DNA from 3 places in the Thermanaeromonas sp. DSM 22490 genome. Region 1 is predicted to be linked to each of the others. Evidence: riboswitches for the same ligand, from Rfam matches in the RefSeq annotation. Region 1 holds a riboswitch; each other region holds the start of a gene.
The links. Region 1 has a riboswitch for cobalamin ahead of AC1BI1_RS10045 (ECF transporter S component). Riboswitches for the same ligand answer to the same signal wherever they lie in the genome.

Region 2: linked by a shared signal. The riboswitch ahead of cobU (bifunctional adenosylcobinamide kinase/adenosylcobinamide-phosphate guanylyltransferase) and the one ahead of AC1BI1_RS10045 (ECF transporter S component) in region 1 are both predicted to bind cobalamin.
Region 3: linked by a shared signal. The riboswitch ahead of AC1BI1_RS05005 (S-layer homology domain-containing protein) and the one ahead of AC1BI1_RS10045 (ECF transporter S component) in region 1 are both predicted to bind cobalamin.

The regions. Positions count from the first base shown of each region.
Region 1 is NZ_JBJHHE010000014.1:32,560-40,289, forward strand. It holds gene AC1BI1_RS10025 (4Fe-4S dicluster domain-containing protein) at 1-216, shown strand, start outside; gene nrfD (NrfD/PsrC family molybdoenzyme membrane anchor subunit) at 230-1,342, shown strand; gene AC1BI1_RS10035 (molybdopterin-dependent oxidoreductase) at 1,335-4,553, shown strand; gene AC1BI1_RS10040 (AIR synthase related protein) at 4,664-5,428, opposite strand; gene AC1BI1_RS10045 (ECF transporter S component) at 5,425-5,955, opposite strand; cobalamin riboswitch at 6,163-6,361, opposite strand; gene rpmE (50S ribosomal protein L31) at 6,774-6,974, shown strand; gene AC1BI1_RS10055 (DUF1385 domain-containing protein) at 7,063-7,730, shown strand, end outside.
Region 2 is NZ_JBJHHE010000002.1:209,385-217,114, reverse strand. It holds gene cobK (precorrin-6A reductase) at 1-209, opposite strand, end outside; gene cobJ (precorrin-3B C(17)-methyltransferase) at 206-985, opposite strand; gene AC1BI1_RS02645 (cobalt-precorrin 5A hydrolase) at 925-1,998, opposite strand; gene cobM (precorrin-4 C(11)-methyltransferase) at 1,949-2,749, opposite strand; gene cobI (precorrin-2 C(20)-methyltransferase) at 2,746-3,459, opposite strand; gene cbiT (precorrin-6Y C5,15-methyltransferase (decarboxylating) subunit CbiT) at 3,471-4,064, opposite strand; gene cbiE (precorrin-6y C5,15-methyltransferase (decarboxylating) subunit CbiE) at 4,051-4,704, opposite strand; gene cbiD (cobalt-precorrin-5B (C(1))-methyltransferase CbiD) at 4,688-5,803, opposite strand; gene cobU (bifunctional adenosylcobinamide kinase/adenosylcobinamide-phosphate guanylyltransferase) at 5,815-6,381, opposite strand; cobalamin riboswitch at 6,489-6,670, opposite strand; gene AC1BI1_RS02610 (PHP domain-containing protein) at 6,807-7,637, opposite strand; gene AC1BI1_RS02605 (hypothetical protein) at 7,662-7,730, opposite strand, start outside.
Region 3 is NZ_JBJHHE010000005.1:16,832-24,561, reverse strand. It holds gene AC1BI1_RS05020 (ABC transporter ATP-binding protein) at 1-1,375, opposite strand, end outside; gene AC1BI1_RS05015 (energy-coupling factor transporter transmembrane component T) at 1,348-2,256, opposite strand; gene AC1BI1_RS05010 (DUF4430 domain-containing protein) at 2,272-2,973, opposite strand; gene AC1BI1_RS05005 (S-layer homology domain-containing protein) at 3,080-4,651, opposite strand; cobalamin riboswitch at 4,808-4,989, opposite strand; gene yedE (YedE family putative selenium transporter) at 5,346-6,407, shown strand; gene AC1BI1_RS04995 (putative Se/S carrier protein) at 6,483-7,034, shown strand; gene AC1BI1_RS04990 (NAD(P)H-hydrate dehydratase) at 7,031-7,730, shown strand, end outside.

The DNA.
Region 1 (7,730 bases):
AAGTCTCCGGTGGGCAACGCCCGCAAATGCCATTTCTGCCTTCACCGTGTAGAAAACGGGCTCCTTCCTGCTTGCGTCAGCAGCTGTATAGGCCGGGCTACTTATTTTGGCGATGCAGAAGGAGATACCCTGGTTTCTCAGCTTATTGTTTCACCCCGGGTAATGCGCCTTAAAGAACATTTGGGTACCGAACCGCGTGTCTATTATTTATTGTAAAGGGGGGCTATACGTGAAACAGAAAATCTGGCCCTGGGCCATAACCGTTGCTGCCCTGGTAATCGGTTCTTACGGATTATACAGTCGACTTTTTTCCGGGCACCTGGCCGAGAATTACGGTAATTACGTGACTTGGGGGATCTGGGTAAGTACTTACTTGTATTTTATAGGCCTATCTGTGGGTTCCTTTCTAGTAGGAACCGCATTTAAGCAAGTTAGGAAGATATCGCGGCTTGTTGCTCTAGCTGCCTGTGTAGGAGGTTTACTGGCTATCTGGTTAGACCTCGGGCATATGGAACGATTTTACTGGGCTCTGATTTCTCCTAATTTCTCCTCTCCCATTTCCTGGCTAGTTGGGTTCTATACTTTATATTTTATACTCCTGGTGTGGTCTAACTATAGAAACTTCTGGAAGGGCGAAAAAGAAAGCAGCGGGTTAACCGTTGCGGGAGTTGTGCTGGTATTGGCCATTATTTTAAGCAGCAGTTTCCTCTTTGCCTTAAACGTGGCCAAGCCTTTCTGGAATACGGCTATCTTGCCTCTCCTGTTCTTAGGCGCGGCTATAACTTCTGGCGGGGCTTTGTTGACCCTCCTAACCAGCATCTTGTGGCCCGAAGATAAAACCCTTCTGGCGCTACTCAAACAAGTAGTTCTGTACTCTTTAGCCCTTACAGCTTTTATAGAGTTTAGCGAGATTTTCCTGGCGGTTAAAGGCGGTATCCCGGAACATTATCAAGTAGCCCGCTCTTTGCTTGTAGGCCGTTATGCTTGGTCTTTTTGGTTAGGAGTAGTGCTCCTGGCCTTTGTCCTGCCCTTAAGCCTTTTACTACCTCTCCAGTCGGGTAGGACGAAGACATTTTCGGGGTGCATATCTATACTGGTCGGCTTTTTCGCCTTAAGGTTCTTGTTTGTGGTGCCCGCCCAAGGGGTTGCCGCCCTTAAAGGTTTGGAAAACGCTATTATGGAAACACGCTATTCCTATGACTATCTTCCCGGTACAGGAGAATGGTTCACCGTAGTCTTCCTTTGCGGCCTGGTGGCAGCCGTAGTGTTGACCGGCCTGGCCAGAATCCAGGAATTCAGGATGGTAGGAGAAAGGGATAAGGAGGCGCAAATAAATGTCTAAGGGCTTTCTTATGAGCCGGCGACAGTTCCTTAAAACTTCTGCTCTTTTAGGAGGCTCTGCCGTCTTGCTCTCACAGGTAGAGAAGGCATTTAGTGAGGTAACAAAAGCTAAGAGCAAAGGTGAATATCCTTTGATTGGCCCGGAAAGTTATATCCCTACCGTTTGTTTGCAATGCAATACAGGATGTGGGATAAAGGCTAAAATTTATGATGGCGTAGTGGTCAAAATTGATGGTAATCCCTTAAGCCCCTGGACTCTGCATCCCCCCTTGCCCTACCGCTCCAGTTTAGAGGAAGTAGCTAAAATTGACGGGGCCATTTGCCCCAAAGGGCAGGCCGGTATCCAGACCTTGTACGATCCTTACCGCCTCCGAAAAGTCTTAAAACGGGCAGGCAAACGGGGGGAGAACCGGTGGATTACCATTCCCTTTGAACAGGCGGTGGAGGAAATAGTTAACGGCGGTTACCTGTTTAAAGATGTTCCTGGGGAGGAAAACCGGTATGTACCCGGGTTAAAGGATATATACGCTTTGCGCGATACCAAGCTAAGTAAAGATATGGCTCAGGATGTGAAAAAGATTTGGAATCGGGAGCTAACTGTAGAACAGTTTAAGGCCAAGTATAAAGACCATTTAAAGCTCCTGATAGACCCAGATCACCCAGATTTAGGGCCCAAAAATAACCAGTTAGTATTTATGTGGGGTCGCCTTAAGAAAGGACGAGAAGAATTTATCAAGCGCTTTGTCCAGGATGGCTTCGGCTCGGTGAATACCCATGGTCATACCACTGTCTGCCAGGGCTCCCTTTATTTTCTATGCAAGGCCATGAGCGAACAGTATGTATTCAGTGAAAGCGACGGGAAGATGAAGTGGACAGATGGGCAAAAATTCTACTGGCAGGCTGATCTCCAACATGCACGCTTTGTACTCTTTGTGGGTGCTTCGCCTTTCGAGGGCAACTATGGGCCTTCTCACCGGGTTCCCGGGATTACCGAGGGGCTGGCCAGTGGTCGCTTAAAATACGCCGTTATCGACCCCCGTTTTTCCAAGACTGCAGCCAAAGCCTGGAAGTGGTTGCCCAACAAGCCCGGCACCGAAGCCGCCCTAGCCCTGGCTATAATCCGTTGGATGATCGATAACCGGCGCTTTAACGAAATTTATGTGCGCAATGCCAATAAGGCGGCGGCCAAGGCCGACGGAGAGGCTTCCTGGACCAATGCCACCTGGCTGGTTAAGATAGAAAATGGGAATCCAGTGAAATTCTTAAGAGGTTCGGATCTGGGATGGCCCAAGCAGGTTAGAGAAGCTGAGGTAAAGGGGCAGAAAGTAAAGTATGAATTCGATCCCTTTATAGTCCTGTCTGCTGGTCAACCTGTTCCCTGCGACCCCAACGATACTGATAATTCTGTCGAAGGAGAGCTGCTGGTAGACACCAGTTTAAACGGACACCAGGTTAAAAGCGCCTTACAGCTCCTTTACGATGAAGCAAAGAAAAAATCCTTTGACGAGTGGGCGGAAGTTGCCGGGGTCAACCCTGCTGACCTGGAGGAAGTAGCTAAAGAGTTAACGTCCTACGGGAAAGCCGCGGCAGTAGACGTGCACCGGGGAGTATCCCAGCACACCAACGGCTTTTACAATGTTTTTGCCTGGATGTGTGTTAACGTCCTATTGGGCAATTTTAATTGGGCAGGGGGTATGGTAAAGGCTACAACCTACGATCACTTTGGAGAAAAGAAAGGGAAACCTTATAACCTCAAAGAGCTAAACCCTAGCAAACTTGCTCCCTTTGGGATAAGTATTATTCGCCACGAGGTCAAATACGAGGAGACTACCCTGTTCAAGGGGTACCCGTCTTTAAGACCCTGGTATCCTCTTTCCAGCGACGTCTACCAGGAAATCATACCTTCCATCGGTGATGCTTATCCTTATCCGGTTAAGGCCCTGTTCCTATATATGGGATCGCCGGTGTACTCTCTGCCGGCCGGCCAGGTGAATATAGAGGTACTGCGCAATCCGGAGAAGCTGCCCCTTTTTGTGGCCATAGATATTACCGTAGGCGAGACTTCTATGTATGCTGATTATATTTTCCCGGACCTTACGTACCTGGAACGGTGGGAGTTCCATGGTTCGCATCCCAGCATCTTGCCCAAGGTACAGCCCGTGCGCCAGCCGGCGGTGGCGCCTTTGACTGATACGGTTAAGGTATTTGGCGAGGAGCAGCCTTTAAGTCTAGAAGCGTTGTTGCTGGCTCTAGCCGAAAAGCTCGGTTTACCCAATTTCGGCCCCAATGGATTTGGCCCAGGCCTAAGATTTACCAGACCTGAAGACTTTTACCTTAAAATGGTGGCCAACCTTGCTTTCGGAGACAAGGAAGATGGGAGCGAACAAGTGCCCGAGGCTAGCGAAGGAGAGGTAGAGATATTCTTAAAAGCTCGCCGGCACCTGCCACCTGCGGTATTCGACCCAGTTCGCTGGGAGAGGGCGGCCGGCAGCCTTTGGTGGCGAAAAGTTATCTATGTTTTAAACCGCGGCGGCCGCTTCGAAGATTACCCCGATCTTTCGCCGGAGCGGCAAGTTAAAAACAAATATGACAAACAGATAAATATCTTCCAGGAAAAGACAGCTACAACTAAAAATAGCATGACAGGTAAGAACTTCATAGGTGTGGCCACTTATCTGGAACCTTATACTGACTGTCTGAGCCGGCCTCTTGAGGATGAGAACCAGGGTTACAAACTTAAGCTCATCACCTTCCGCGAAATTGTACACACCAAATCCCGGACCATGGTAGATTACTGGCTGCACGGGCTAATGAACGAAAACTTTTTCCTGGTTCATCCCCAGGATGCTGCCGGTTTGGGTCTCGAGGACGGGGATATAGTTAAGGTAGTATCTGCCAGCAATCCGGAGGGGATATGGCCTATCACTGAGGAGTTAAAAAAGCCGATAGTAGGGAAGGTAAAAATAACGGAAATGATAAGGCAGGGCACAGTGGCCTTTAGTCTGGGCTTCGGCCACTGGGCTTACGGTGCTAATGATATTGTAATCGATGGTAAGGTTATAAAAGGAGATTCTCGCAGAGCCCGGGGAGTGCATGCTAACGCGGCCATGCGAATTGATCCGGTGCTCAAAAATATGTGCCTGACGGATTTCCCAGGTGGTAGCGCCGTATTTTACGATACCCTGGTTAACCTAGTTAAAGTTGGTGGCTAATTTAAATATTGAAGAACAGAAAGGCCCCCGATACCAAGTTTGCGGGGGTCCTTTCGTTTATAAATACTAACTGAGACAGGAAGGCAAGGGCCAGGTCAGGACTGTATCCTTTAAGTATAAAAGGTTCCCAGGGAGAAGAAGGGCTTTCCCGTTCTTTTGGCTAGATCCTTAAGGGCTACAGGGTTGCCGGCAGCCAGAAGGCAGGTAGCCGGGCCGCATGATTTATGAAGGTCTAGGTCTGGCGGGAGTTCGTTCCACTGTATGCGCAAACCATATAACTCGGCCAAATCCTGGGCCTCGGCCATTATCCCGCGGGAACCTAGGGGGACCATTTCCCTTACTTCATCGTTGGAGAGCAGCAGGCGCACTGTTTCCAGGTTTACGATTTCCGGGTCATACAGGGATACCTCTCTCCCGACCTTGGGCTTCCCCAGAAGGAGAAGGGCGTCCCCTGCCCGCAAGCGGCCGATGCGCAAATTTTGTTTGTGTACCACCCCGATAACTGTAACCCCTATTCCCGACTGAGAGGTGGGGATATTTTTTTCCGTACTACCGGTAAGAATGGTAGCGGGATCTATACCTAGAACGCGTATTTCATCGGCTACGCCTTGCTGGATATCTAACCCGGTAGGGATGGGTTCTACACAAAGGGTATTCACCACACAGCAGGGCCAGGCCCCGGCCGCCAGAACTTCCATTAAGGCCACTCGGCTGGTAAAACGGCCTAGGATATAGCCGGATACTTTTATTACATCAGCCTCTTTGGGGCCGATGGCGCCGGCTGAATCGCAGGCTATGACCAGGGCCTTATGTTCATCCAAATCTATAATTGTGAGATCGCGATAGCGTCTGGGACAGAAGGTATGGCCCTTCACGGGTTCCCACCTTTTCGTTGTAGTCCAATATAGCTATCGGGAAATATCTTGCCCAGACTTTTAAACACCATAAGGGCCAGGGCGATGTTTAAGGTGGAAGCTACCAAGAGAGGTAGTAACATAGCTAAGAAAAAAGCTTTTCCGAACCCTGGCAGCAGGGCGACGATACCGGGCAAAACGATGCTGTTGAGAAATATTCCGCACGCTCCACCGATCCACCAGGAGTAGCGGCAGAGGAAAGCAAAAAGGCTGGCAATGCCGCCCATTCCAACAGCAATCAACAGATGCAGAGGTAAAGTTAAGGGAAAACCAGCGGTCAGAGCAGTGAGAAGATGCCCCAGAAAAGCTATAAGGCCGCCGTCCGTAGGGCCAAGGAGGAGGGCTCCCAGAAAGCCAGGAAACGAATCGAGAGCCGGGGTGCCCGTCAGGCTGGGTATTTTTAAATTGGCCCCCACTATGGATAAAGCAGTGAGCATGGCCACATAGGCTATGCGCCGGGTTGACCAGCTGGGTGAAATTCTGGCCATGAAACTTACCTCCTTTTCTATACCGGTAGGTTTTGCCTTGTCAAAAAAGTATGTCTCGGCTAGCTAAGACTTTGAGCCACGAGGGTTTACAGGTTGTACTTTGAGCAAAGGGCCGGGGTATCCCCTAAAATAAAAATCCCCAGCCCTAGTTAGGCTGGGGACTTTGCCATCATCCCCGCTCACCCTCCCCCTTTCTTTCGCGAAGGGAAGAGGTCTACCCGACAGGCAGGTCTCCTGGCTCGTGCTTCTTCGCCCTGCAGCGCCTTCCCAGGTGGTATCCCAGTGGCCTTAATGCTGCAGGCTCTGCACTCACAGTGGCGGGACCGCGCCGGATCGCCGGTTTATTTCCGGTTACCGGACTTCCCTATTCTCCCCCGGTGGGGGCACCTGCCGGTTCCCCTTTAGTTAACTTGTATTCTACTTATAGTATAAGACCAAGGCTAAATGTTGACAAGATGTACCTTTACCGGAGTTATCCCCAGTTTTGAGCCTGGGCCTGCTTGGCTTGCGCCCGCTTCAAAACCCTCGCGGGCAGGACTTTTGCTTGGCTTAAAGGCTTAAGGCAGGCTTCCCGGCAAAATTTAAGTATCCTGCCTCAATTGCCGGCCGCAAGGCTACCCGTGGCCTCGGGCCAATCTTTTCGCCTTTCGCCAAGCTTAAAGCCTGGACTGCCGCGAAGGCTTGTTCGCTCGCTTCCAAGCCTAAGCAGGCCACCCCAGCGAAAAGTGAGGATACGCCAGGACCGCGGACCCTTTGCAGGGGTACCCTTTCTGTGCTATACTAAAGTGAGTTTGATTTTGCCCCGGAGGTGACGTGGAATGAAACCCGATATTCACCCACCGTATGATAAGGCGCGCATTATCTGCGCTTGCGGTAATGTAATCGAGACCCGCTCCACTAAAAAGGAGGTCCGGGTGGAGGTGTGTTCCAACTGCCACCCCTTCTATACGGGGACCAGGCAGCGGGTGGTGGAACGTGGTGGCCGGATTGAAAGGTTTAGGAAAAAATACGGCAAGTAAGGAGAGGCGGAGCCGCAGGCTCTGCTTTTTCCTATGCAGTAGGCCAGAAATTCAGTACGGCGGACAGGCGGTTATTGAAGGCGTAATGATGCGTGGGCCCCATCGCCTGGCGGTGGCCATCCGACGACCGGCAGGCGATATTCTGGTGGAATCCCAGCCTTTTAAATCCTGGGCCGCGCGCCATAGTTTGTTTAAGTTGCCCTTTTTCCGAGGAGTAGTGGCTTTAATAGAATCCCTGGTCCTGGGCATCCGTTACCTGAGTTTTTCAGCTAATCTTGCTCTGGAAGAAGAGGAAGAAGAGCTTACCCCCCGGGACCTTATCCTAACTGTAGCCCTGGCCTTGCTGGGAGCCACAGCTTTCTTTGTTTTGTTGCCGGCCGCAGTGGCCATGTTTTCTCAGCGCTTTTTGCCCGTTTACGGCCAGAACATTTTGGAAGGGGCTTTGCGGTTAGGCCTATTCCTGGCTTATGTAGCAGCTATTTCCCGTATAAAAGAAATCCAGCGGGTTTTTCAATACCACGGTGCCGAGCATAAGGTTATTAATGCCCTGGAAGCAGGGGAAGAATTAACCATTGAGAAGGTGCGAGCTTATTCCACCCTTCACCCTCGGTGCGGCACTAGTTTTTTACTTTTGGTACTGGTGCTAACTATTGTTTTCTTTTCCTTTTTGGGGAAGGGAGGCTTTCTCTGGCGACTGGCTTCCAGGATCATCCTTTTACCTGTAGTGGCGGGAGCAGCCTATGAAATCGTGAAATT
Region 2 (7,730 bases), on a different contig from region 1:
TCAACTAAGGCTAAAGGCTTTCTTTCCAGCAGCAACTCTTTAAGCAAAGAGGCCGTCAGTTCGCCCTGCCAGACTTCAGAAGCTCCTGCTTCCCGGGCCAGCTCGGCTCCATAAGGAGTAACAGCTGTAGCTATTACTCTATAGCCCCGCTCACGCAAAGCCTGGATAACCCGGCAGCCGTCAGAAGTACCCGCCAAAACTAAGATCACCAAGGATACCCCCTGGGCGTTACCATCCAGCCCCCTAAAACCCGGGTCTGGCTGTTCCCGATAATTACGGTAGCCTGCATGTCTATGGGCAGACTAATGAAGGAATCCAGATCCGAAAGCCATATTTCTTCTCCTGGCCGGCCGGCATTGCGCACTACTCCCACAGGGGTAGTGCCGCGACGGTACTTAAGCACTATCTCCCGGGCCCGGGCCAGGTGTTCAGGCCTACCTTTACTTCTGGGATTATATAGAACCAGGACGAAATCAGCTTGAGCAGCCAGTTCGATGCGTTTTACAATCAGCTCCCAGGGAGTAAGGCGATCGCTTAAGCTTATGACGGCGAAATCATGCATCAGCGGTGCGCCCAGAGCCGCGGCCGCTGCCGTAGCTGCCGTAACACCGGGTATAATCTCTACTGCCAGCTCCCGGTTTAAACCCTCCCGGTGCAGAATTTCCAGTACCAGCCCAGCCATCCCGTAAACTCCCGGATCTCCGCCGGAAACCACCGCCACCCTAGCACCTTCCCTGGCTCGCTGGACAGCCTTCCAGCAGCGCTCTACTTCTCCCGTCATGCCCGTGGCAATTATCTCTTTCCCTGGAAGCAGTTCACTAATCTGCTCCAGATAAGGAGGGTAGCCGGCTACTACTTCTGCCCGGGCCAACGCTTCCCTAGCCCTGGGTGTCATATCCTCTAAATTTCCGGGCCCCAGGCCCACTATGGCGATACTGCCCGCGCCAGGGCCACGGTTACTCCCTGGTGACTCATTTTGCGGCATAAGAGTTCCCCCTTTTTTGCTCCCAGGAGAGCTGCCGGCTCGCACACACCGCCAATACCTATTCTTTCTTCTACTAGCCCTGACCGAGAAAGCTCAGGGTACTCCTTTAAGAGTATAGCCAGCTCTTCCCTTTTAAAAGTTAAGAGGGGTAAGCCTAAATGCTGGGCTGCGGCCAGCAATCCGTCTTCCTTGGCCTTTATTTCTATAGTAGCCAGAGCAAGAAGGCTCCAGCGGCTTCGCCTCGTCATTTTAAGGGCCTGCCCCAGGGCGGATAATACTGCCCTCTTGTCTATACCGCGCCGGCAACCTATACCGGCCACCAATTCCCGCGGCCGCAGAAAGATCCAGGGCCCTGGAGGCAGAACAAGCCGGCGGGAAGTTACCAGCACTCCCCCTTCCCATAGTTGAGGGTCCCTATACTCCTGCAGGGGCTGGACCTTAAGCCCCGGCATCCTCCGGGAAAGCTTCCCCAGCCAGGGATCCTCCGCCCAAAACCCTATTTTTTTCCCGTTGACCAAGGCTGCCATGACCTTGGTCAGTTTTTCTGCCGGGACTGCCTGCAGGCCCAACTCCCGGGCGAGTACATCCAAAGCAGGCAAATTTTGTACATCGCTAGCAGTGGTAATTACGGCTTTTCCGCCCAGGAGTTCGGCCAGGTGCCTGGCCAAAGCATTGGCGCCGCCCAGGTGCCCTCCTAAAAGGCTTATGGCATACTCGCCCTTTTCATCCAGGACCACCACTGCCGGGTCCTTCGTTTTATTCTCTAGATAAGGAGCCAGACAGCGGACTACGATGCCGGTAGCCATAATAAAGACCAGTCCGCGGTAGCTATGCCACAGCCTACCACAAAAAGCTCCCAGGCCTCCTTCCAGGGGAAAAAGAGGTGTGGTAAGGGATTCTCCAACTATTAAGCCAGCCGGGGCATAAATATCGGCGCCAGCAGTATAGGCGCAGGCCAGCCGTTTAGCCGTGGCCAGGCCCTGCCTGGTCAAGGTCACAATGGCTATACGCATCCCTTTTCCTCCGATAGCCATGGGAAAATTCCGGATGGTAGAGACAAGATCGAGTGGAGGTCCCTTTCAAAAAGTCGCCCACCAACAAGAGAGCTGTCCGCTGGATGCCCTCTTCCCGCGCCTTGGTGGCAATATTCTCCAGGGTACCGTAAATAATCTTTTCCTCCGGCCAGGAAGCTTTATAAACCACCGCTGCCGGCGTCTCCTTACCGTACCCTGCAGCCAGTTCGGCAGCGGCCTCCGCAAAATTTTGGGCGCTTAAGAAGAGGCAGAGGCTGGCGCGGTGGCGGCTTAAGTCTACCAGATTTTCTCCTGGCGGCACAGGTGTCCGGCCACCGCGGCGCGTCAAAATAAGGGTTTGGCTCTGACCTGGCACCGTAAATTCCTTGCCTACCGCTGCAGCAGCGGCAGCGAAGGAACTTACCCCGGGCACAATCTCATAGGGGATGCCGCGGGCGGCTAAGGCCTCCATCTGTTCTTGAATAGCCCCATATAAGGAAGGGTCTCCGGTGTGCAGCCGTACCACCTTCTGGCCTTTTTTAACCGCTTGCTCCATGAGATCAATGATCTCTTCCAGGGTCAGGGAAGCGCTATCGTAGCAAGCAGCACCGGGTCGAGCCCACGTCAGCAAAGCCGGGTTAACTAGAGAGCCAGCATAAATAATAACCTCAGCTTCTTTAAGCAGCCGCTGTCCCTTAACGGTGATTAATTCCGGGTCTCCCGGTCCCGCACCTACAAAATAAACCTTCACGTCCGGTCCCTTCCTTTAACAATGATCAAGGAAAGATAATCCTGCTTTTGGCCCATCCCGGCTTCCAGGTCCCAGGAAAAGCTCTCTCCCTTTTGCCCACACCGGGTTACCAGTACAGAATTTTTCACCACCCCGGCCCGGGCCAGTATTCGAACTATCTCATCATAACGCCTGGCTACCTTCATTAGCACCAAATTGGGGAACAGGGGGATTAACTCCTCTAAACTCTCAGGATTCCGCAGGGCCGGTATAATGGCCAGGGGCTCATCCCCCTTGGCCAGGGGTAAATTTAACCTGGCGGCAGCCGCTGAAAAAGAAGTGATACCCGGTACAGTTTCAATGCAAATGGTTGGATCCAGTCTCTGGATTATTTCCATCAAATAGCTGTACGTACTATAAAGACTGGCATCGCCCAGGGTCAAAAAGGCTACATCCTTCCCCTCCTGCAATTTATCTAATAAGGCTTTAGCCGCTGCCTCCCAGCAGCGCTCCAGGTAAGAATGGTCGCGGCTCATGGGCATGAAAAGGGAAAGGATCTCCTGTTCCGGCCGGATAAATTGTTTAACTACTCCTAGGGCCAAGCTCTCTTCTCCCCGCTGGGAAACGGGAACGGCCAGGACAGGCACTTCCTCTAGGATGCGCCGGGCTTTTAAAGTGATCAGCTCCGGGTCACCGGGGCCCACCCCCAGGCCGTATAATTTGCCGCTCATAGCTCTCCTCCTCAACCGGCTACCAATTGGATAATATAGACAGGATTAAGGGCACGAAACATGTGGCGCTCACCCACCTTTTCTAAACGGGCCAGGTTGACTGCCACTGCTGATGTAGCATATCCTTTTTCGCGCCCGTAAGCCACGCTTTCCCACAGGGTGTCCAGGGTAATGGCATTTATAACCATAATGCCTTGGGGCCGTAAACTTTGGCTGCAGTGCTCCAGGATAGCCCGGAGTTCTCCCCCGCTACCTCCAATCAATACGCGATCTGCAGGTGGTAAATCTGCTAAGGCCGCTGGCGCCCTGCCGGCTACTATCACCACATTTTTTAACCCAAAAGATTCCACGTTAGCCCGCGTTAAATTTAGGGCCTCTTCATCCTTTTCCACGGCATATACTCGTCCCGGAGCTACCAGACGAGCAGCCTCTACCGTTAAAGAGCCGGTGCCGGAGCCGACATCATAAACGGTCTGGCCGGGCGCCAGGCGGGCCTTGGCTAAAGTCAAAGTGCGGAGCTCTTCTTTGGTCAGGGGTACTTTTCCCCGCTCGAAGAGCTCATCGGGAATGCCCGGGGTGCTGTAGGGCCATCTACGCTTTGTCATATCCACTTATGATCACTGCCATAGGATCAAAATCGGAGCCAGCCAGATCCCTGGCCAAAAGGTGGGCCACCCTTTCCTCCCGTCCTCCCAACTGGGCTCCCACCCAGAGCCTAAGTTCCCCCAACCCCTTATCCGTCAAGTACCTTCCTACCTCTGCCGGAGTGTTGCTCCCCCCTGTGAGAAGGGCAAGCAACAGTTCATTTCGGGCCAGGCCCTCCAGGTAGGCGTCCAACATATTCAGCGGGCGCCCGTGCAGGCTCACAATAGTCGCTCCTTCCCAGCCACAACCTAGACGGGCAAAGGCGAGCTGTACGGAGCTTATTCCTGGTATCACCCTGATCTCTTCCGGGGGGAAACGGCATCTCAGCCATCCCAGGAGGCTGTAAAGGCCAGGATCTCCAGATACCAGGACGGCGGTAGGCCGCCCACGCACCTGCGTTAAGTAGTGGAATAAAGCGTCCAGGTCGGCATCAATCGCCTTTTTTTCCCGTTCCAAAAAGGCAAATAGATGCAAAGCTCGGGGACCGCCTACCAAAATCTCGGCCTCGGCCACCGCCTGGTAGGCTGCCGGTGTTAGCCAGGAGGGATCTCCCGGACCCACCCCCACCACCGTTAACCACCTGTTATTCCTTCCCGCCATTTCTCCACTCTCCCAGTATGGCCCTGGCCTGCTCATCCTGGCCAATGATTCTCCCCTGCAGGTCTAAAAGGGCGGTCCCTACTTCCAGTGCCCCATGAACTAATTCTCGGGCTCGCTCGCTAGCCAGGCCTGCCAAGTAATTCCAAAAAGCGAAATAACGCTCTCCCTCCAAGGCTTGCTCGAGGATAGAGAACACCGCCTCCACCGTAGTAGCGGTTAAGATAGCCTGGACCACCTCTGCGGGGGCGCCCCAGGCTGCAGCCCGGGCCGCCACTATTTCCCGCCGGGCATCAGCTATGCGGCTATGGGTATAAAAAATGCCTCCTGCTACTTTAACCAGCTTGCCGGCATGGCCCCAAAGGAGAATCCGCTTAATCCCTCGTTCAGCACAAGCCTCCAAAAGATAACCGATAAAGTTGCTGGTCAAAATAACCGCCCTCGCCGGCAAGCCATAACCTTCCACCGCCTGGCGCTGGCCCATACGGCCGGGAGTTAAAAGCAGAGTATCGTAACCTGCGGCTAGGGCTACATCGATCTGGGGCAGGAGGGAAGTACGGAAAGCTTCTTCCGACATGGGCTCCACAATGCCGGTAGTTCCCAGAATAGAGAGCCCGCCCTCTATCCCCAACTGGGGATTTAAGGTGCGCCGGGCCAATTCCTCACCGCCGGGGATGCTAATAGTTAATTCCAGCCCCTGCCCGGGGGGGATAAAATCTTTAACCGCTTCCCTAATCATGGCCCGGGGCACGGGATTGATGGCCGGCTCACCTACTGGAACAGCCAGGCCGGGACGGGTGACTATTCCTACTCCTTCACCGGCCCGCAAAATAAAGCCCTTTTCTTGCGGCCGGGCCCTAACCTGGACAGCTATTCCGTGGGTAATATCAGGATCGTCGCCAGCATCTTTTATAACCGTAGCCTCAGCCCAGCCTTCCCCCCGCCGAACAGTTACAGGTAACTCGATTTCCTTTCCCTGAGGAAGAGTTATTCGCACTGTATTTTGGACCCCGTCCTTACACCAGAGGGCCTTTACTGCTGCTTTAGCTGCAGCCGCGGCACAAGTACCGGTGGTGTAACCCTGACGTAATTTCTTGACCATCCTTTCCTCCATTACCGCCTACCCGTTAGCAGGTCCGAGCTTTTAGCTAAAGCTTTTATCTCCACCGGCACCCCACAAACCACCAGATAAACTTCATCGGCCAGGCTGGCTATCTCCTGATTGGCCAGTCCCAAAAGGTCGCGGTATAGGCGACCCAGGGGATAGGGTGGTACTGTTCCCGAGCCCACCTCATTGCTCACAATGATCACCTCAGCAGGGACCTCCCAGGCTTTCTGGGCCATCTCTTTAACAAAAAGTAATATAGCCTCCTCATCCATCTTTTCTTCCACCAGCAAGTTGCCCACGTAAGCGGACAGGCAATCGATGAGGAGAAGTCGCCCTGGCTTGCCCCATTCCTCTATAACTCGGGTCACCTTTAAGGGCTCCTCTACAGTGCGCCACCCGGCCGGCCGCCGCATCTTGTGCCGGGCCACCCGGCTGGCCATCTCTGCGTCCGTCACCCTGGCTGTGGCCACGTAAATAACTTCTCCGCCCCAGCCGGAGGCCAGTTCTTCTGCAAACCGGCTCTTGCCGCTCCTAGCGCCGCCAGTGATTAACACCAGCCTGCCCCTGTCCACTCCTTAACCCCCTTAAGCCACGCGCTGCACTACAAAAAAACCCAGCCTCTCGCCTAAAGGCTGGGTTTTCTGTCTAAAACACTAGCCCTTCCCTTGACGCGAGGGTTAACAAGGCTTACCAACAGGCAGGTTTCCTGGCTTCCGGCTCACCGCTTTTTCTTCCCCTTCCCAGGCTACAGGCCCAGTGGGCTTACCGAAGAAAAGCTCCCCGGTTACAGTGGCGCGCCCGCTCAGGATTTGCACCTGATTCCCTTTTAACCTTTATGGCACCTGTCGGCTTTCCCATATTTTTTTATTTTCTTCAGTATATCGCAATGACCACTACTAATCAAGGGATTTTATGGCTTAAGATTATGTGCTTAGTTATTGAGGACACCCAGTGCGAGCCCACAAGCAGGCTAGCAGGATAAAAATGGGTAACCACCTCATTTTATGGCCAGGGCGCGCTCCTTTAATCTATCTATTTCCTCTTCGCTAACGGTGGCTGCGCCCAACTCGCTATGGTCTGGAATATTCAAGCCGTGAAAATCCGACCCACCGGTAACTAATAGGTTTAGTTCCCTGGCTAAAGAATGATAGCGGGCAACGGCTTCTCGGTCATGTAAAGGGTAATAAACTTCTAGCCCCTGCAAACCATAAGCCACTAGCTCTTTTATTATTTCATCTTTACCTATCAATCCCGGGTGGGCCAATACAGCTACGCCCCGCCAAGCAGAAATTAGTTGAACAGCTTCTGCAGGTGAAATTTTATAACGCGGAACATAGGCCGGCCGTCCACGTTCCAGGAGCTCACCAAAGGCAGCTTCTATGGAAGGCATAAATCCCTTGGCCACCAGGGCCTGGGCGATATGCAGGCGGCCTACAGCTTTACCCTGGACGAACCGGGCCACCTCATCCCACGTAAGTTCGTAGCCCAGTTCTCGCAATTTGGTTACCATCTTAAGACCTCGCTGCTGCCTGTCCTGCTGCAATTGGTATAAAAAATTATGTAGCTTGTCCCCTTGAAAATCAATATAATACCCTAGGAGGTGTACATCACGTCCTTCCCATTCGGTGCTCAATTCAATACCGGGAATAACCTCAAGATTATAGAGAGAAGCCCCTGTCAGAGCTTCCTCTAATCCATCAACGGTGTCGTGATCGGTAATAGCTATGGTGCTTAACCCCTTTCCCCAAGCCAGTTTAACCAGGTCCAACGGCTTGAGCTTGCCGTCGGAGGCTACGGTATGGGTATGGAGGTCACCCTTTTTGCTCATTTCCGTCCTCCCGGTATCCTCTGGCTATTTATTAAAAACCAGGACTCGCCCTTCTTCCCGGAAAGCTATTAACTTTTTCTGAGGTACTTCTCC
Region 3 (7,730 bases), on a different contig from region 1:
GGCGATAATCCAGGCCCCGTGTGGGTTCGTCCAACACTAAAAGCTGGGGCCTGGCTACCAAAACAGCCGCCAGAGCCACCCGCTCGCGCTCGCCGCTGCTTAAATCTCGGGGATTAACCTTCCGGCAACCATTAAGATTCAAGCGATCTAAAATAAAATCGATCTTGCCGTCATCCTTCAAACCAAAATTTTGCAGGGTAAATTGGAGTTCTTCTTCCACTGTATCCCGGAAAAGGTAATCATTAGGGTTTTGGGGGAGATACCCGACCTGACGTGCCATTTCTGCTAAAGGTGTAGTACATGTATCCTTCCCCAGTACCATTACCCGGCCCCGCCCCGGCTTGAGTAACCCAGCTATATGTTTTAACAGAGTACTCTTGCCAGCTGCATTTTCACCCATAATAGCCACAAATTCCCCTGCATTTATCCTTAAGTTTATCCCTTTAAGAGCCTCGCAGCCCCCCGGGTAAGTAAACCACACATCTTTCATTTCCACCACAGCCCGGCCCTGGTAACCTTTTAATTTGGAAACTTTTCCTGTGCCCAGCGGACACACCGGTATCTTTTTTAGTTCTTGCCGTCCTTCTTTCACCGTCATAGGTATGGCTGGATGATTCAACAAACCAAAAAATTGGGCCACTGGTGGGAGAAAAGGATAGCCACTCCTTACCTGCCACCGGACTACTTCCTCCACCGGTCCGTCCTGCAGAATTTCGCCCCTTTCCATCACTACCAGGCGGTCGGCCAGGTGAAAACATCTTTCCAGCCGTTGTTCAATCAATACCACTGTATAACCCATTTCCTTATTTAACTGCTCAATTAAACTAAAAAATTCCTCCGCCGCTACCGGGTCCAATTGCGAAGTGGGTTCATCGAGAATCAATACTTCAGGCTGCATGGCCAGAACCGAAGCTAAAGCTACCTTCTGTTTCTGCCCTCCTGAAATACTTCCTATGAATTCCTTTTTGAGGGGCGATAAATTAAAGTAACTCATGACTTCGGCCACCCGCCGCAACATCTCTTTCGGGGGTAAACCTAAATTCTCCAAGCCAAAGGCCACTTCCGCCTCCACAGTGGTCATGACCAGCTGTTTTTCTGGATCCTGGAAAACAATACCCACTTGCGACCTAAGGCCCCGACGGTCAAAGCTCCCCAAATCCCGGCCCTTAAAGTAAATCTTACCCCCTATCTTTCCTCCGTAAAAATCAGGGATTAAGCCGGCCAGAGCCCGGGCCAGGGAAGATTTACCCGAACCCGACCCTCCTACAATCAGCACAAACTCTCCTTCTTCAATGCGCAGATTAATATTTTTCAACGCTGGTGCTTGAGTCTCCGGATAATAGTAGGTCAAATTTTTGATCTCAAATAGGGGCAAAGCTGCCACCCCCAGCTTAAAAGTATGGGCCAGGCAAGACTGGTCATTATAAGGGCCAGCAAAATAATGACAGAACTGTTGGGGAGCAAGGGATCCAATTGCGGATAATAGTTAAAATCACCATATCCCTTGACCTTGGCGTACAGGGCAAGACCTAAGGCGGCCAAGCTAGCCGCCAAGCACAGGAAATCCCTCGGCCGGGTCAACTCGTTCTGGTAGCAGGAACGGGGTCCAGTGCCAAAAGCCCGGGCCTCCATGGCTTCCGCCACTTGCCAGGCCCCCTCTAGGGAAGATAAGAGAAGAATATCCAGTAGCCATGAGTACTTCTTTAACCTTTCCCCCCAACTTCCCCTAGCGTAATCTACTCCCCTCATTTGCAGCACTTCCCGGGCGTTCAACAAATCTCGCGCGGCTAGAGGAAACATCCTAGTAGCCAGGGATACCACTAAAGCCGATTTGAATGCCCAACGGGAAAAAAGCCTCAGGAGCTTATCCGGGTGAACCAATCCATTAAAGAGGCAGAAAACAGTCATTATAGTCAGCAGGCGGATGGCCATGGCCGCACCATAGCCAATGGCTTCCAGAGACACTCTTATCCACCCTGCTCCCAGAACTGTTTTTCCTGTGCGAAACACCAGCGCATTAATAACTATAATTAAAATGGCCATCCCCAGCCCCATCTTTAAATAAGCTTCCCACTTATCCACTACTTGGGCCGCCACCACAGCTAAGATGCTTATAATCAACATCCCAGCTAAGTATAGGGGATGGGAGAAAAGCAGGGCCAGGACACACAAAACTGTAAGATATGTTAGGGTTACTACTGTATGGAGGCTTTGCAAAAAAACGCCTTTATCCTCATAAAGTAACCTGTCCAGCATAGCCCTTCCCCTTCTTTAGCGGTTCGCCAGTTCCTCCCATCGGGGTCCCGGAGAACCCATACTGGTGCTATACCACCATATCACTTTGTCTCCAGGCTTTAGGGTTTTCTGGCCGGCAGCGACCATGGGAACCTCATCGTTTACCTTGTACATCCACCCCGACATCCCCTTGTTGGGCTGGCCGGCGATACTTTCCACCAGACCAGGAAACCTGGTAGATAGAGCATAGGGCAGCCCGGTAGCCTCCAGGGCACCCAGCGCAGTAAAACCCCAGGGATTCTTTTCTGTCACTTTGACCTCAGCGGGGCCATACAAAAGTTCCTGATCCTTTCCTACCACTGCTACGCCAACAACCACGAATTCTTTTTCCCCTTCACCTACTACGCCCTTTTGCTGTTGGGGACTCCCCTCCACCTGTTGCACTTTCTGCTCTTTTTTCGGCTGTTGGACTTCTTCCTTTCCCCGCCCTTCTTGGGCCTGAAGGGTTATCGATGGAGCCCCGGGTGCTGTCTTGTACTGTGGGGAGGGTTCGGGTTCTCCCCTGCCTTCAGGCTTTTCCGGGCTTCCGGTAATATTAGAGGGGAGGGCAGCAGATTCGACCTGGGTCTTCTGCACGGGCTCCCCCAGGGTTAAATTCTTTTCTTTATTGGTTACCAGTGCGGGAACCAGCAGGGCTAAAAATAGCAAGGCCAGAGATATCAGATAAACTTTCTTCATACATCCATTCTCCTTATCCGGAATTTGGGCATGTGTCCCGCGTGCGAGGAAAAACACCGGAGGCAAGCTCAGTAAGCCAGCCTGCCCCCGGTGAGATACTAATGCTTTAGGGGGACTCCGGTATTCTCCCCAGCACCTGTAGCATTCTTTTCAGCATTACCATGGCTTCCGCTCGCGTTATTTTACCCTTAGGGACCAATTCAGCGGCCGACCTACCCCGGAGGATACCTGTACTTACGCAAACCTTGACGCTGTCCCTGGCCCAGGGAGATATCTCTGAGCTATCGGCGTAAACCGCCAGGTTGTTCTTATCTTCAGCTCCCCCTTTCGCTGGCTCCCAACCGGCCTTCTTAAGGGCCCGGACTAGGAGGGCGGCCATTTCCTCCCTGGTGATGGTCCTTTCCGGCTCAAAATTCCCCTCACCTGTACCAACCACCAGTCCCGCCCGGTAAGCAGCTTCTATCGTCTGGGAAGCCCAGTGCTGCGGGGGCACATCCCGGAAGCTGGTCTCTTTGAGGTTGGACTCTTCCAGTCCCAAAGACCGCACCAGGAAAGCAACCGCCTGTGCCCGAGTCACCTCTTGATCGGGAGCAAAAATATCTTCGCTCAGGCCCCGGGCAATAAGCCTTCTAGCCATGAGCTCTACATCTTTCTGTGCCCAATGTCCCTGAATGTCTTTGAAAGTCTTTTTGAACGACTCTGACTCTCGTGCGCCAACCAGGTAGTATCCATAGAGGGCCCAGGCAGCATCCATAACATTTTTAGAGGCGCCGAAAGTGCCATCGGAATTCAAAGCCTTGGTCAGCAGGTAATCGACCGGGCTCTTGCCTTCACCACTTTTCACTGAGGCCGGGTCTTCTCGCAGGACTTTTAAAGTAGCGATCATTTCCACTGTATCTATTAAAGGGTCGTCCCAATTGCTTACTGCAAAACTACCGTCGGGTTGCTGCTGCTTTTTCAGCCATTGCATCCCGCGCTCGATCGCTACCTGGATCTCCTGGTCGGACTTGTCCTGATCTAAATAGGCCAGAGCCCGTACAGCTTGGGCTGTGGCCACGAAGTCGGGATAAAAAACGCCGTCCCAGGCGATACCCCAAGCACCATAAGTGTTCCCGACTACCGTATCCTGCTGGGATAAAATGTATTCCCGGGCATAAACCTGATTTATGACGCTCATCAAGTCTGCCCGACCTAAAAGGTCGTAGGCTGGAAAATCGCTGAAAATGTTTGAGTCAAAACCGTGGATCCCTTCTCTGCTCTTGAGAATCTGGAGTAGTTGCTGCACCAAATCCTCCCGGCCCAAGGCCTTCATGCCTAGCAAGTCCTGGGCCAACCTCTTGGCCGGTACTTTAGACGGATCTGAAGAACCGGCAATATCCTGGTACACTAGGTCGATTACAGCTTCTTTCAGTGGTACGCCATTATACACCCAGGCATTTACATCAACGCCCGCCTGGGTGAGGATATAAGAAGCATAAGCACCTACACCATCATCCTGGTTCTTGGATCCATTTTTTGTAAAATCACTATAAAGGATACCTGCTGCCTTATCCATAAGGTCAGACACCAAGTTTGCTTCCGCCGCTTTGGCCCCCGCAAAAGGAACTACTAGAGAAAAAACCATCAAGGCCACGAGCAAAGTTGCCAAAGGGCGCCCCATTTTCCTTCTCCAGTACACCTTATTTCCCCCCTGCCTCTTCTTCTGTGTATTCCGGAAAGCTAGATTCTCTAACTAAAACCAAGCCCGATCAAAAAACCCCGGCCTACGGCGGACCGGGGCAGCTCTAGCTCTTGAGATGAGCAAAAAGACCACCTCCCTATCTCGCGTAGATCAGCGGTGGCAGGAGAACAGGCAGGTTTCCTGGCTCGGGTTCCTCTCCCACCTTACGCCTTCCCAGGTTACCCCAGTGGCATTGTGTAAGGTGGATCCCCCTCACAGTGGCGGGACCGCGCCGGACTCGCACCGGACTTCCCTCTTGCCTCTCTTGAGAGGCCTCCTGTTCCCAAAATTATTCACTTGTCTATATTTTTCTTCGCTATTTAGCCCGTTGAATCCTGCTATCTTCAAAAACGAAAATCCACCCTTCTCGCCAATAAGTTGCAATTGGGGTCAGGAATTCCCCCCCAAGAAGGTGTGTCCCGCTTATTCGTTTTTGTTATAGCTTGCGCTACCAGAAAATGGCGCTTTTCCCCGCCACCTCTCATGTACAAATTTTACTGCCTGGGTAACTCAGCCAGGGAACCACCGGAAACAGGGAATGATATAACTATATGGAATACTAAGTATGAAGGAATTTATTGTTGAGAGCCAGAATTAAATAGCTAGGCCAGTATCCAGGCCGGGCTTAAAGAAAACAACAGGAGGTGTTGGCATGACCGGCATTTTTTCTCGCAAATACTTAATGATTATCGCGGGACTCATTCTGGGAGCTGTAGCAGCTTTAATGACCGTGGCGGGCAACCCGGCGAACATGGGTATTTGCCTGGCTTGTTTTTACCGGGACATAACTGGCGCCTTAGGATTGCACCGGGCGGCAACAGTGCAGTACTTGCGGCCAGAAATTATGGGTATGGCCCTGGGGGGCTTCGTATCTGCCTTAGCCTTCGGTGAATTCCGTGCCCGTGGAGGGTCCGCGCCTCTGGTGCGCTTTTTTCTAGGCGTGTTCTTTATGATAGGCGCTCTGGTCTTCCTGGGGTGCCCGGTTAGGGCGGTGTTGAGACTGGCGGGAGGAGATTTAAATGGACTAACAGGTATAGCCGGGGTGATAGCCGGCGCCCTAATAGGAATTTATCTGTTGAAAAACGGCTTCAACCTGGGCCGCTCCGCTCCCACCTACAGCGCCGCGGGGTGGATGATGCCTCTTTTTATGTTAGGCCTGCTCTTATTGGCCATCTTTAAACCTCAATTTATATTGGCCAGCAAAGAAGGGCCGGGAGCCGCGCGAGCCCCACTAATCCTCTCGCTGGGAGCAGGCTTGGTGTTTGGATTCCTGGCCCAGAGGACCCGCATGTGCTTTGTAGGGGGATGGCGCGACCTTTTTCTGGTCAAAGACACCTATCTTTTTAGCGGTATAGCCGCTTTCTTCGTGGGGGCTTTGATTATCAATGCCTTGTTCGGCAAGATTCAAGTGGGTTTTGTGAACCAGCCGATCTCCCACAATAGCCATCTGTGGAACTTTCTGGGGATGACTTTGGCCGGACTTACTGCTACTCTCCTGGGAGGATGTCCCCTGCGCCAGACCATACTGGCGGCCGAGGGTGATATCGACGCCGGTATCACCCTTTGGGGCATTATAGCCGGGGCGGCCTTCGCCCATAATTTCGGTCTGGCCTCCAGTCCCCAAGGCCCTAGCCCCTTAGGCCCTGCAGCCGTACTGATCGGTATAGCCTTTGCCCTGGCCGTTGGTCTGCTTATGCGGGAAAAAGTAGACTGATATTCAAACCGATCCGGTACCTTGGAAAGCTAAAAGAGCTTACTAGCTCCCGATAAGGACAGGAGGATAACTAAGTTGATTTTTAAGCGCTCCGCCCGTGCCGAGGAACCAGTCCACAAAACCCCAACCACTCGAGGAATAATCATCTTCCCCTCAGTGGAAGAAGCGCTAAAGGGGGAAAAAATACTTAAAAAGGGAGGCCATGAATGCAAGCTAGTGGCGCCCCCGCCGAGCTTACGCCAAGGGTGTGATTTGGCCTTGGAGGTGGAGCTCATAGAGCAAACAGCCCTAGCGCGGGCTTTACAGGGGAAGGTATCCTATCTGGGCATTTACCCCCTCGAAGGGTCGGCCGAGATGCTCCAGATCGTGAAGGCCGTAGCCTTCCCCCAACACGTAATGGTAAAGGCAGGTAATATGAAGATTGTCTTCGCCAAAAATAGCGGGATCATCGTTAACATTTCGGGCGGGGGCTGTCCGGACGTCCCTTACCTTTACACCCAATTAGTCGGCCGCAAGCTGGACGAAGTTGACCGGCCCCGGGAAAAAGGTTTCACCCTCTGCGCTTTAATGTTGGATAGGGCGTGGGAGGAGGCTTTGGCCATCTGGAAGGGAGGAAAGTTCACTTGATCCTCATTGCGGGGACTCTTCCCGCAGAAGACCTCGCCCTTGTCCACGGTAAAGTGGTCAGGGTAAGAAATTCGCTACAGATCAAAGATTTCACTTTCCCTTGCGGGCAGGGCACAGGAGCCATGATCAGCGCCGCCCTTGCGGTAACAAGTGCTTTGGGCTTGGAGCCCCCTCACGCGCTTCTGGCCGGAGATATTGGCCAGGGCCAGGGCACCAGGCGTCTCTATCAATATTTAATAGAGCATGTGAGGGAACTGAAGCCTAGGATTCTTGCCCTACATTATTGCCTGCCCATAGTTAGATTGATGCAAAAGCTTTGTGAGGTGCTGGAGAGGTGCCAACCCCGGCCTTTGTTAATTGCCGATGCCGGGGCCATGTACGCAGCTAAGGCGGCAAGAGTGGCACCCAAATTTGATATTTTTACTCCCGACCCCAGCGAAATGGCTTTTCTGGCCGATCCAGAGGCAGCCCATCCTGCCTATGTTAGCCGTCATCTTTTTAACACTGGGGTTCAACAAGTCCCCGAGCTGGTAAAGAAGGCTTATAACAGTGGCGGAGCCGCTAAGATCCTTTTGGTGAAAGGGGCCGTAGATTACATTGTAACCGAGGGGAGAGTTGTGGCTAGGATAGAGGAACCTGATGTGCCGGAACTAGAGTGCATAGGCGGGACAGGGGATACCATAACAGGCATGGTAG